DNA from 3 places in the Streptomyces sp. NBC_00988 genome. Region 3 is predicted to be linked to each of the others. Evidence: riboswitches for the same ligand, from Rfam matches in the RefSeq annotation. Region 3 holds a riboswitch; each other region holds the start of a gene.

Evidence for each region. A riboswitch is a leader RNA that binds a small molecule or an ion and turns the genes downstream of it on or off. The one in region 3 is predicted to bind thiamine pyrophosphate.
Region 1: another riboswitch for thiamine pyrophosphate. It lies ahead of OG496_RS09980 (purine-cytosine permease family protein); the one in region 3 lies ahead of thiO (glycine oxidase ThiO).
Region 2: another riboswitch for thiamine pyrophosphate. It lies ahead of thiC (phosphomethylpyrimidine synthase ThiC); the one in region 3 lies ahead of thiO (glycine oxidase ThiO).

Annotation. Positions count from the first base shown of each region.
Region 1 covers NZ_CP108730.1:2,177,803-2,181,072, reverse strand. The annotation lists gene OG496_RS09985 (adenosine deaminase) at 220-1,287, shown strand; TPP riboswitch at 1,346-1,439, shown strand; gene OG496_RS09980 (purine-cytosine permease family protein) at 1,431-2,828, shown strand; gene OG496_RS09975 (FadR/GntR family transcriptional regulator) at 2,871-3,270, opposite strand, start outside.
Region 2 covers NZ_CP108730.1:6,274,809-6,278,078, forward strand. The annotation lists gene OG496_RS28750 (hypothetical protein) at 1-30, opposite strand, end outside; gene thiC (phosphomethylpyrimidine synthase ThiC) at 172-2,028, opposite strand; TPP riboswitch at 2,021-2,210, opposite strand; gene OG496_RS28760 (YibE/F family protein) at 2,282-3,270, shown strand, end outside.
Region 3 covers NZ_CP108730.1:3,967,355-3,970,624, forward strand. The annotation lists gene OG496_RS17990 (NAD(P)/FAD-dependent oxidoreductase) at 1-727, opposite strand, end outside; gene OG496_RS17995 (hypothetical protein) at 772-1,110, opposite strand; TPP riboswitch at 1,162-1,273, shown strand; gene thiO (glycine oxidase ThiO) at 1,271-2,434, shown strand; gene thiS (sulfur carrier protein ThiS) at 2,431-2,631, shown strand; gene OG496_RS18010 (thiazole synthase) at 2,635-3,270, shown strand, end outside.

The DNA of each region.
Region 1 (3,270 bases), 1.8 Mb from region 3:
AAGCCAGTCCAGTGATTGACAGCGTCGCCGCCATCGCCGACCCCAGTCTCGTCGACTGCGTGGAGATCCGCCGTCGTGGAACGGCGAGGGAGCCGACGCGAGGCATAACGGTTGTGGAACGCCGTGCCCCTTATGGCCGGGAGGACCTGCCCGCCATAAGGGTCGTCTGCGACCTGGACTCCTTCTTCGACCTGGTGACCGCAGTGCTGAGTGAGCCCCGTGTCCGAGCTCCGTCTACCCGCGCCGTCGGCCGAACTCCACCTCCTTCTGGAGGGCGCTCTTGAACCGGAGACGGTCTTTGAGCTGTCCCGGCGCAACGCTACACGCCTGCCGTACACCGACTTCACGGACCTGGCCGGCCGCCACTGGTTCACCGGCCTGCAGTTCTTCCTCGACCTGTACTACGCGAACATGACCGCCGCCCTCCATTCCCGGCGGGACGTCGTGGAGATGACCTGGCGCTACCTCGTCCGCGCTCACGCGGCCGGGTGCCGGCATGTCGAGGTCTTCGTCGATGCGCACGAACACGGCACGCGGGATCCCGGCGGCGACCGTCCTGCGGGGCGGACGACGCGCCGCGCCGCCGACGAACCCGATGTCAGCGGCTGTGCGATCGTCTGCGCGATGCGCGACCGGCCCGCCGCCGAATCGCTGCGGATGCTAGACGCCGGCTTGGCCCCCGACATCCCGATTCTCGATCTCGGATCGGACTCGGCCGAGGTGGGGCACCCATCGGCGGATTTCACCGAGGGCTCCGACGTTGGCGTCCGGGCGGGTCTGCGGCGCGTCTGCCACGCGGGCGAGGAGGGGCCGCCCGACTACATTCGCCAGGCTCCGGACATACTCGGCGCCGAACGCGTCGACCGAGCGGTGCGGTGCCTGGAGGACCCGGACCTCGTCGCCCGGCTCGGTTCCGAGCGGGTCCCGCTGACCGTGTACTCGCCGTCCGACGTCCGGCTCCGCGTTGTCGAGGGCATGTCGGAGCATTCGCTGTGGCGGATGCTCCGACAGAGGTGTCGTGATCCGCGTCAACTCCGACGACCCCGCGTACTTCGGCGGCTGCGTCGACCACAGCTTCCGTGCTGCTGTCCAGCCTCTGGCGTTGCGCCTGGTCGAACTGCGCACTCCATCCGTAAACTCCATCGAGGCGTCGTTCGCCTGACCGGCCCGCCAGCGGCACCGGCTCGACCGGTTTGCGGGCTGAACGGATGCAGGTGCGGAGGGCGCGGCAGCTCTGCGGGCTCCGCGCGAACATCCGGCGCCCACCGTGTGGGAGCGCTCCCATGAGAGAGAATGACATGGGCATGCCATATCGCCAACCGGGCTCCGGGTTAGTCTTCTCGTCTTACCGGACACGGGGTGCCCCGCCGAGGGCTGAGATCACACCCGTCGAACCTGAACCAGTTCGTACTGGCGGAGGGATGTCTTCCATGCCGTTGACGCATGCTTCGGGCGAGTCACCCGCACCTTCCCGGCAGACGCCGTTCGGCGGCCGGATGCCCGGCGGCCCCGGTGACCTCCGGGCCGAGGCACACGGCATCGAGCCGGTTCCCGAGGCCAACCGCTACGGCGGCGCCGGGCGCCTGTTTACCGTGTGGTTCGCTCCGAACCTCACCATGACGGGTGTGTTCACCGGCACCATCGGGGTGGCGCTCGGTCTGGACATGCGCACGGCCCTTGCTGCCGTCGTGCTCGGGACCTTGATCGGCGCGATACCGACCGCCTGCCTGAGCACGTGGGGCGGGCTGACCGGCGCGGGCCAACTGCCTCTGGCCCGGCTCGCCTTCGGGTGGGCCGTCGTGCTGCCCGGTGTGCTCCAGTGGCTCTCGTCCATCGCCTGGGACGCGCTGATCGGCTTGTTCGGCGCGGACGCGCTCGCCCGCCTGTGCGGGTGGCCGTTCTGGCTCGGCGCACTGGTCGTCATGGCCGCACAGGGAGCTCTCGGTGTACTGGGGTACGAGGTGATCCACCGGCTCCAGATCGTGATGACCTTCGTGCTCGTCGCCGCCTTCGCGCTGATAGCCTGGCATCTGCTCGACGGCGCCCACGCCGTGGCGGGCACCGCGTACGGCGCCGACCGGGCCGGGGCGTTCGTGCTGACCAGCACCATCGCGCTGAGTCTGACCGTGTCCTGGGCCCCGTACGCCAGTGACTTCAGCCGGTACTTGCCGCGCTCCACCTCTCGCGCCCGCATGTTCTGGTGCACCCTGCTGGGTCTCGTGCTCTCGCTCGGGTCCGTCCAGGCGCTCGGGCTGTGGGGTGCGTCCCGGCTCACCGACCAGACCGTCGCAGGAGTGCGGGATCTGCTCGGCAGCGGGGTCGTCGGCGCGTTGGGGCTGTTCGCGGTGGTGGTGGCCGCGCTGTGCAGCAACGCCATGAACGACTACAGCGGTTCACTCGCGCTGCAGACCGTGGGCGTGCGTGTCGCCCGCCCGGCTGCCGCGGCCCTTGCCGCGCTGCTCGGCCTCCCGCTGGTGCTGTGGATGCACGCGGCCGACACCACCGCCCGCTTCCAGAACGTGCTGCTTTTCGTCGGCTACTGGATCCCCGGCTTCGTGGCGATCGTCGTCGTCGACTGGGCCGTCCGGGCGCGGGAGCGGCAGGGCGCGCCGATCGACCTCGCCACCGAACAACGCCGGTACCCGACAGGATGGCCCTCGTTGACGGCGTTCGTCGTCGCCTTCGGCGCCGCGGTCCCGTTCATGGACACCGGGCTGTACGTGGGTCCGGTCGCGCGGGCACTGCACGGCGCCGACCTGTCGTACTACGTGGCCTTCGTCGTCGCCCTCGCCGTCTACGTTCCGTTGCGGCTCCGGCGCCGTTCCTGATCGGCCGAACCCTCCACCGGCCGCCGCACATGCTCTTCGCGGTCAGCGATCGAACTCGCCGTTCGTCGAGTCGAGGTGTTCACGCAACCACCGTTCCGTGTTGCTGACGTGGACCAGTGCGGCGGCCTGGCTGAGGGCGGCGTCCCGGCCGGCGAGCGCCGAGAAGATGGCCTCGTGTTCCGCGAGCGTCCGCCCCGAGGCCTGTGCGTCGACCAGACCGCGCCAGATGCGGGCCCGCAGGGTGCGCCCCGAGATGCCCTCAAGGATGGTGAGGAGTGTCTCGTTGCCGGTGGCGGCGACCACGGCGCGGTGGAAGGCCGCGTCGTGGAGGTTCAGCCGCTCGACGTCGTCACGTGCCTCCCGCATGGCGTCCAGATGCCGCTTCACCTCGGCCAGACCGTCCTCGGAGATGCGGGTGGCGGCGAGCGCTGTCGCGACGGGT
Region 2 (3,270 bases), 2.3 Mb from region 3:
GACCCCGTTGGCCAGATCGATCCCACCCATGCCAGGCAGAGTAGAGACCTTGATCGCACCCTGCGCGATCTTCTCTCTTCTGTTACGACGCCCAGCAGAGCCATCCCGTCCAAGAGGCCCCCGGCATCGACGACCGGGAGCCTCGATGGAGGCGCCAGTTCATGGACAGGTTCAGTCCGCCAGCGGCAGATACACGCGGTTCCCGCTCGCCGCGAACTCCTTCGACTTCTGGAGCATCCCCTCAGCGACCTCGTCAGCCGTCGCCCCAGCGGCAGCCGTACCGCCGAACTGCGCAGTGATGCTTTGACTGATCTTCATCGAGCAGAACTTCGGCCCGCACATCGAGCAGAAGTGCGCCGTCTTGGCCGGCTCCGCCGGAAGCGTCTCGTCGTGGAACTCCCGTGCCGTGTCCGGGTCGAGGGCCAGGTTGAACTGGTCCTCCCAGCGGAACTCGAAGCGGGCGTCGGACAGCGCGTCGTCCCATTCCTGCGCACCGGGGTGCCCCTTGGCGAGGTCGGCTGCGTGGGCGGCGATCTTGTAGGTGATGACGCCGGTCTTGACGTCGTCACGATTGGGCAGGCCCAAGTGCTCCTTGGGCGTGACATAGCAGAGCATGGCCGTGCCCCACCAGGCGATCATCGCAGCACCGATGCCGGAGGTGATGTGGTCGTACGCCGGCGCGACGTCCGTCGTCAGCGGGCCGAGCGTATAGAACGGAGCTTCATCACAGATCTCCTGCTGAAGGTCGATGTTCTCCTTGATCTTGTGCATCGGGACATGTCCCGGGCCCTCGATCATGGTCTGTACGTTGAAACGCTTCGCGATCGTGTTGAGTTCCCCGAGCGTCCGCAACTCCGCGAATTGGGCCTCGTCGTTGGCGTCCGCGATCGACCCCGGCCTCAGACCGTCGCCCAGCGAGTACGTGACGTCGTAGGCGGCGAGGATCTCGCACAGCTCCTCGAAGTTCTCGTAGAGGAACGATTCCTTGTGGTGGGCCAGGCACCAGGCCGCCATGATCGAGCCGCCGCGCGAGACGATGCCCGTCTTGCGGTTCGCCGTCAGCGGTACGAACGGCAGCCGCACGCCCGCGTGGACGGTCATGTAGTCCACGCCCTGTTCGGCCTGTTCTACGACCGTGTCCTTGTAGATCTCCCAGGTCAGCTCCTCGGCGCGGCCGTCGACCTTTTCGAGCGCCTGGTAGAGCGGCACCGTGCCGATGGGGACGGGGGAGTTGCGCAGCACCCACTCACGGGTGGTGTGGATGTTGCGGCCGGTGGACAGGTCCATGACCGTGTCGGCGCCCCAATGGGTCGCCCAGGTCATCTTCTCGACCTCCTCCTCGATGGAGGAAGTGACCGCGGAATTACCGATGTTGGCGTTGACCTTCACCAGGAACCGCTTGCCGATGATCATCGGCTCGATCTCCGGATGGTTCACGTTGGCCGGCAGCACCGCCCGCCCGGCCGCGATCTCCTCCCGGACCACCTCGGGCGAAACCTTCTCCCGTACGGCCACGAACTCCATCTCGGGCGTGATCTCGCCACGTCGCGCGTAGGCGAGCTGCGTGACCGGCGTACCGTCACGGCCTCGGCGCGGCTGACGCGGCCGGCCGGGGAACACCGCGTCGAGGTTGCGGAGTCCACCGCGCGGTGAGGTGTGCTTGATGCCGTCGTCCTCGGGGCGGACGGGACGGCCCGCGTACTCCTCGGTGTCGCCGCGCGCGATGATCCAGTTCTCCCGCAGCGGCGCCAGCCCCCTGCGGACGTCGGTGTCGACGAGCGGATCGGTGTACGGGCCGGAGGTGTCGTACAGCGTCACGGACTGCCCGTTGGTGAGGTGCACCTGACGGACCGGCACCCGCAGATCGGGGCGCGAGCCCGCGACGTACCCCTTGTGCCAGCCGATGGACCGCTCGGCCTCCGTCGGCTTTCCAGCCTCCGTGGACTGCTCGGCCCGCGCGAACTCTTCGCCCGGAATGGGCTGTTCGTCCTGGCTGACGGCAGACGTGCGTACGTCTTTGTTGGTCATGAGACCTACTCCCTACGCCGGCATTACCCGGTAACAGGTTCGGCGGTCGACGCAGCGGCTTCCGTCAGCCGATGTTTCATGTGAAACATCACTCGATTCAGGTGACGTTTCCCGTGAAACATCGCAGAGACGAAGGTCAGCGCCCTCTCAGCCCGGTGCTCCGAGCTCCCGCGTGTGCAAAGGTGCCTCCACGCTAGCGTCATAAGTGGCGCGGTGAACAGTGGGCCTCCGGCGTTCTTGCGATGATCGGGCGGTGACCACGACACAGCAGCCCCCGTACCCGCCGACCGGGCCGCCGCATGGCCACGACCAGGGATCTGGCGACGACCACGGTTCTGGTTCCGGGCACGACCACGGATCGGGCGGGGACGGCGGACACGGACCGGGTGGAGACGGCGGGCACAGTTCCGGGGCAGGCGGTGGGCACGGTCACTCGCACAGCCACGGCCCCGCCGCCCCCGTCTCCCGGCATCTGCGGAAGGTCATCGCGGCGATCCTGATCCCGTTCACGGTGGCGGTCGTGGTCGGCATGGTGGTGCTCTGGCCCGGCGGCGCCCCGTCGCACAAGCGCACCGGGGTCGGCTTCGACCGGCAGACACAGCAGGCGACGGTCACCAAGGTCGTCAGCGTGAGCTGCGCGTCGGTGAACGCCTCGGGCGGGGGCTCGACCGGGGACACCTCCACCGCCGAGGGCTCCTCCGCGGCGCAGGAGGCGGCCGGCACCTGCAAGAAGGCCACGGTCACGGTCTCCACCGGCAAGGACAAGGGCCGTACGTTCACGGAGATCGTGCAGCCCGACCAGTCACGGCAGTTGCATCAGGGCGAGAAGGTCGTGGTCGCGTACGAACCCTCCGCGCCCAGGGATCTGCAGTACTCCGTCACCGATGTGAACCGTAAGTTCCCGATGGCACTGCTCGCCGGGATCTTCGCGCTGGTCGTCGTGGTGGTGGGCCGGCTGCGCGGTGTCATGGCGCTGGTCGCACTGGCCATCAGCTTCATGATCCTGAACTTCTTCATCCTGCCCGCGATCCTGCACGGCTCGAACCCGCTGATCGTGGCGGTGGTCGGATCGAGCGCCATCATGCTCATCGCCCTGTACATGTGCCACGGCCTGTCGGCGCGTACGTCGGTGGCGGTGCTCGGCACCCTGATGTCTCTGGTGCTGATCGGCGTCCTGGGCTCGGTGTTCATCGGCTGGGCCGCGCTGACCGGGAACACGGACGACAACACGGGCCTGATCCA
Region 3 (3,270 bases):
GGCGGGCGCCGATGCCGACCACGACGGCGCCCGCGGGCAGCCGTGAGCCGTCGTCGAGGACCACCTCGCCGGGTTCGACGTGCGCCACGCGTGCGTGCGTCCGCAGCGAGGCTCCGGCGGCGGCGTACCAGGCGGCCATCGGCGCGGCCACCTCGGCGGGCAGCGCGCCCGCGAGCGGCCGGTCGGCGGCTTCTACGACGGTCACCGCGCAGCCCGCCTCGCGCGCGGCCGTGGCGAACTCGGCGCCGATCCAGCCCGCGCCGACGACCACGATGTCGTGCTGCCGGGCGAGCACCGGGCGCAGCCGCTCGGCGTCGTCCAGGGTGCGCAGCAGATGCACGCCCGGGATGCCGTCGGCGCCCGGCAGCCGGATCGGTTCGGCACCGGTGGCGAGGACGAGGACGTCGTAGGGCACCGGGCCCTCGGCGGTGTCCAGTTCGTGGTCGGCGGGGCGCACGCCCACCACCTCGCGCCCCAGCTGCACCTCGATGCCGAGCGCCTCGAAGTCGACGTCGAAGGCGGAGCCCTCGGCCTTGCCGAGCAGGACGGCCTTGGACAGCGGGGGCCGGTCGTACGGCTGATGGGGTTCCGCGCCGATCAGGGTGACGGTGCCGGTGAAGCCCTGCTCCCGTAGCGCGACCGCGGTCTGCACCCCGGCCATGCCCGCGCCGACGACGACCACACGCCGCCCTGTCACCGTGCCCTGGTCCCGCGTCTGCTCGCTCACTCGATCACCATAGACACCTGACAATTTGTCAGTCAGCGGGCGCGTCAGGTGACCTGTTCCACAGTGCTGGTCCCGTTTCCCGCCTGGGACTCCCACTCCCAGGTCTCGTCGAGGCGAATGCGGCCGTCGGGCAACTCGACCACTTCGGACACGCAGTGCCCGGAGGACGTCGTCCCGTCCGTCTTCAACTGCACGTACCGGAAGTCCAACCGGTCCCCCGCGCGCGTGCCGACGAGACGCCCCCGTACGACGTCGCCGCCCGCGTACTCGGCCCAGATCTCACCGTCCTGCTCGTGGTACGCGAACCGGGTGCGGGTGCCGACCTGACCTGGGGCCTGGTCCGCGACGGGGGCGAGGACGAGACCGTCGAGCGAGCGGGCCATGGACGAAGGCTCCCTTACTGGCGCACAAAGCACGGGCTAGGGTGGCCAAGGTAAAGCACTCGCGGGAGTCCGGACGTACCGGGCTGAGAGGGAGGCTGGCGGCCTCCGACCGTACGAACCTGATCCGGGTCATGCCGGCGAAGGGAGGGGCTGGACGCCCATGCCTGCACACAACTCAGACGTCCTCGTCGTCGGGGGCGGGATCATCGGCCTGGTCACGGCCTGGCGCGCGGCCCAACGCGGCTTCGCCACGGCCGTGGTGGACCCCGAGCCGGGTGGCGGGGCCGCCCAGGTGGCCGCCGGGATGCTGGCCGCCGTCACCGAACTCCACTACGGCGAACAGACCCTGCTCGCCCTCAACCTCGCCTCGGCGCACCGCTACCCGGACTTCGCGGCCGAACTGACCGACCTCACCGGCCTCGACCTCGGCTACCGCCGCTGCGGCACGCTGGCCGTCGCCCTGGACGCCGACGACCGCGCCCATCTACGCGAACTGCACGCCCTGCAGCACCAGTCGGGGCTCGACTCCGAGTGGCTGTCCGGGCGCGAGTGCCGGCGCCTGGAGCCGATGCTCGCGCCGGGCGTGCGCGGAGGGCTCAGGGTCGACGGCGACCACCAGGTCGACCCGCGGCGGCTGGCGGGCGCGCTGGTGGCCGCCTGCGAGCGCGCCGGGGTCGTCTTCCACCGGACGTGGGTCGAGCGGCTCACGGTCGGGCGGGACCGCGCCACGGGGGTCGTCACGCGCGAAAACACCGCGCTCACCGCAGACCAAGTGGTGCTCGCGGGCGGCAGCCTCAGCGGGCGGCTGAAGGGGGTCCCGGACGACGTCCTGCCGCCCGTACGGCCCGTGAAGGGGCAGGTGCTGCGGCTGACCGTGCCGGAGCGGTACGCGCCGTTCCTGAGCCGGACCGTGCGGGCCGTGGTGCGCGGCAGCCAGGTGTACCTGGTGCCGCGCGAGAACGGCGAGCTGGTCGTCGGCGCGACCAGCGAGGAACTGGGCTGGGACACCACCGTGACCGCGGGCGGTGTCTACGAACTGCTGCGCGACGCCCACGAGTTGGTCCCCGGGATCACCGAACTGCCGCTCACCGAGACCCGGGCCGGACTGCGCCCCGGGTCCCCCGACAACGCGCCACTGCTCGGCCCGACCGCCCTGCCGGGACTGCTGCTGGCCACCGGGCACTACCGCAACGGCGTGCTCCTCACGCCGGTCACCGGCGACGCCCTGGCGCACGCGCTCAGTACCGGTGAACTCCCGGACGAGGCACGCCCGTTCACCCCGAAGCGGTTCGCCCGCACGCGCCTCGTGGAGCAGCCCACATGAACATCTCCGTCAACGGCGAGCACCGGGAGATCGCTCCCGGCACGCCCCTCGACGTGCTCGTACGGTCCCTCACCCCGGCTCCCTCGGGTGTGGCCGCCGCCCTCAACGAAACCGTCGTCCCGCGCGCGGAGTGGCAATCGACCTCCCTCTCCGAGGGAGACCGCGTCGAGGTCCTCACCGCCGTCCAAGGAGGCTGACCCATGGCCGACGACCCCTTCGTCCTCGGTGGCACGTCCTTCACGTCCCGGCTGATCATGGGCACCGGAGGTGCGCCCAGCCTCGACGTCCTGGAGCGCGCGCTGGTGGCTTCCGGCACGGAACTCACGACGGTCGCGATGCGGCGCGTCAACGCCTCCGTGCACGGCTCGGTGCTGTCCGTCCTGGAACGGCTCGGCATCCGGGTGCTGCCGAACACCGCAGGCTGCTTCACGGCGGGCGAGGCCGTGCTGACGGCCCGGCTGGCGCGGGAGGCCCTGGGGACCGCGCTGATCAAACTTGAGGTGATCGCGGACGAGCGCACCCTGCTGCCCGACCCGATCGAACTCCTCGACGCCGCCGAGACCCTGGTCGACGACGGCTTCACGGTGCTGCCGTACACGAACGACGATCCCGTGCTGGCGCGGAAGCTGGAGGACGTCGGGTGTGCGGCGGTCATGCCGCTCGGGTCGCCCATCGGTTCCGGGCTCGGGATCCGCAACCCGCACAACTTCCAGCTGATCACCGAGCACGCGCGTGTGCCGGTGATTCTGGACGCGGGGGCGGGTACGGCGTCCGACGCGGCGTTCGCGATGGAGCTGGGGTGTGCTGGTGTGATGCTTGCCTCAGCCGTGACGCGG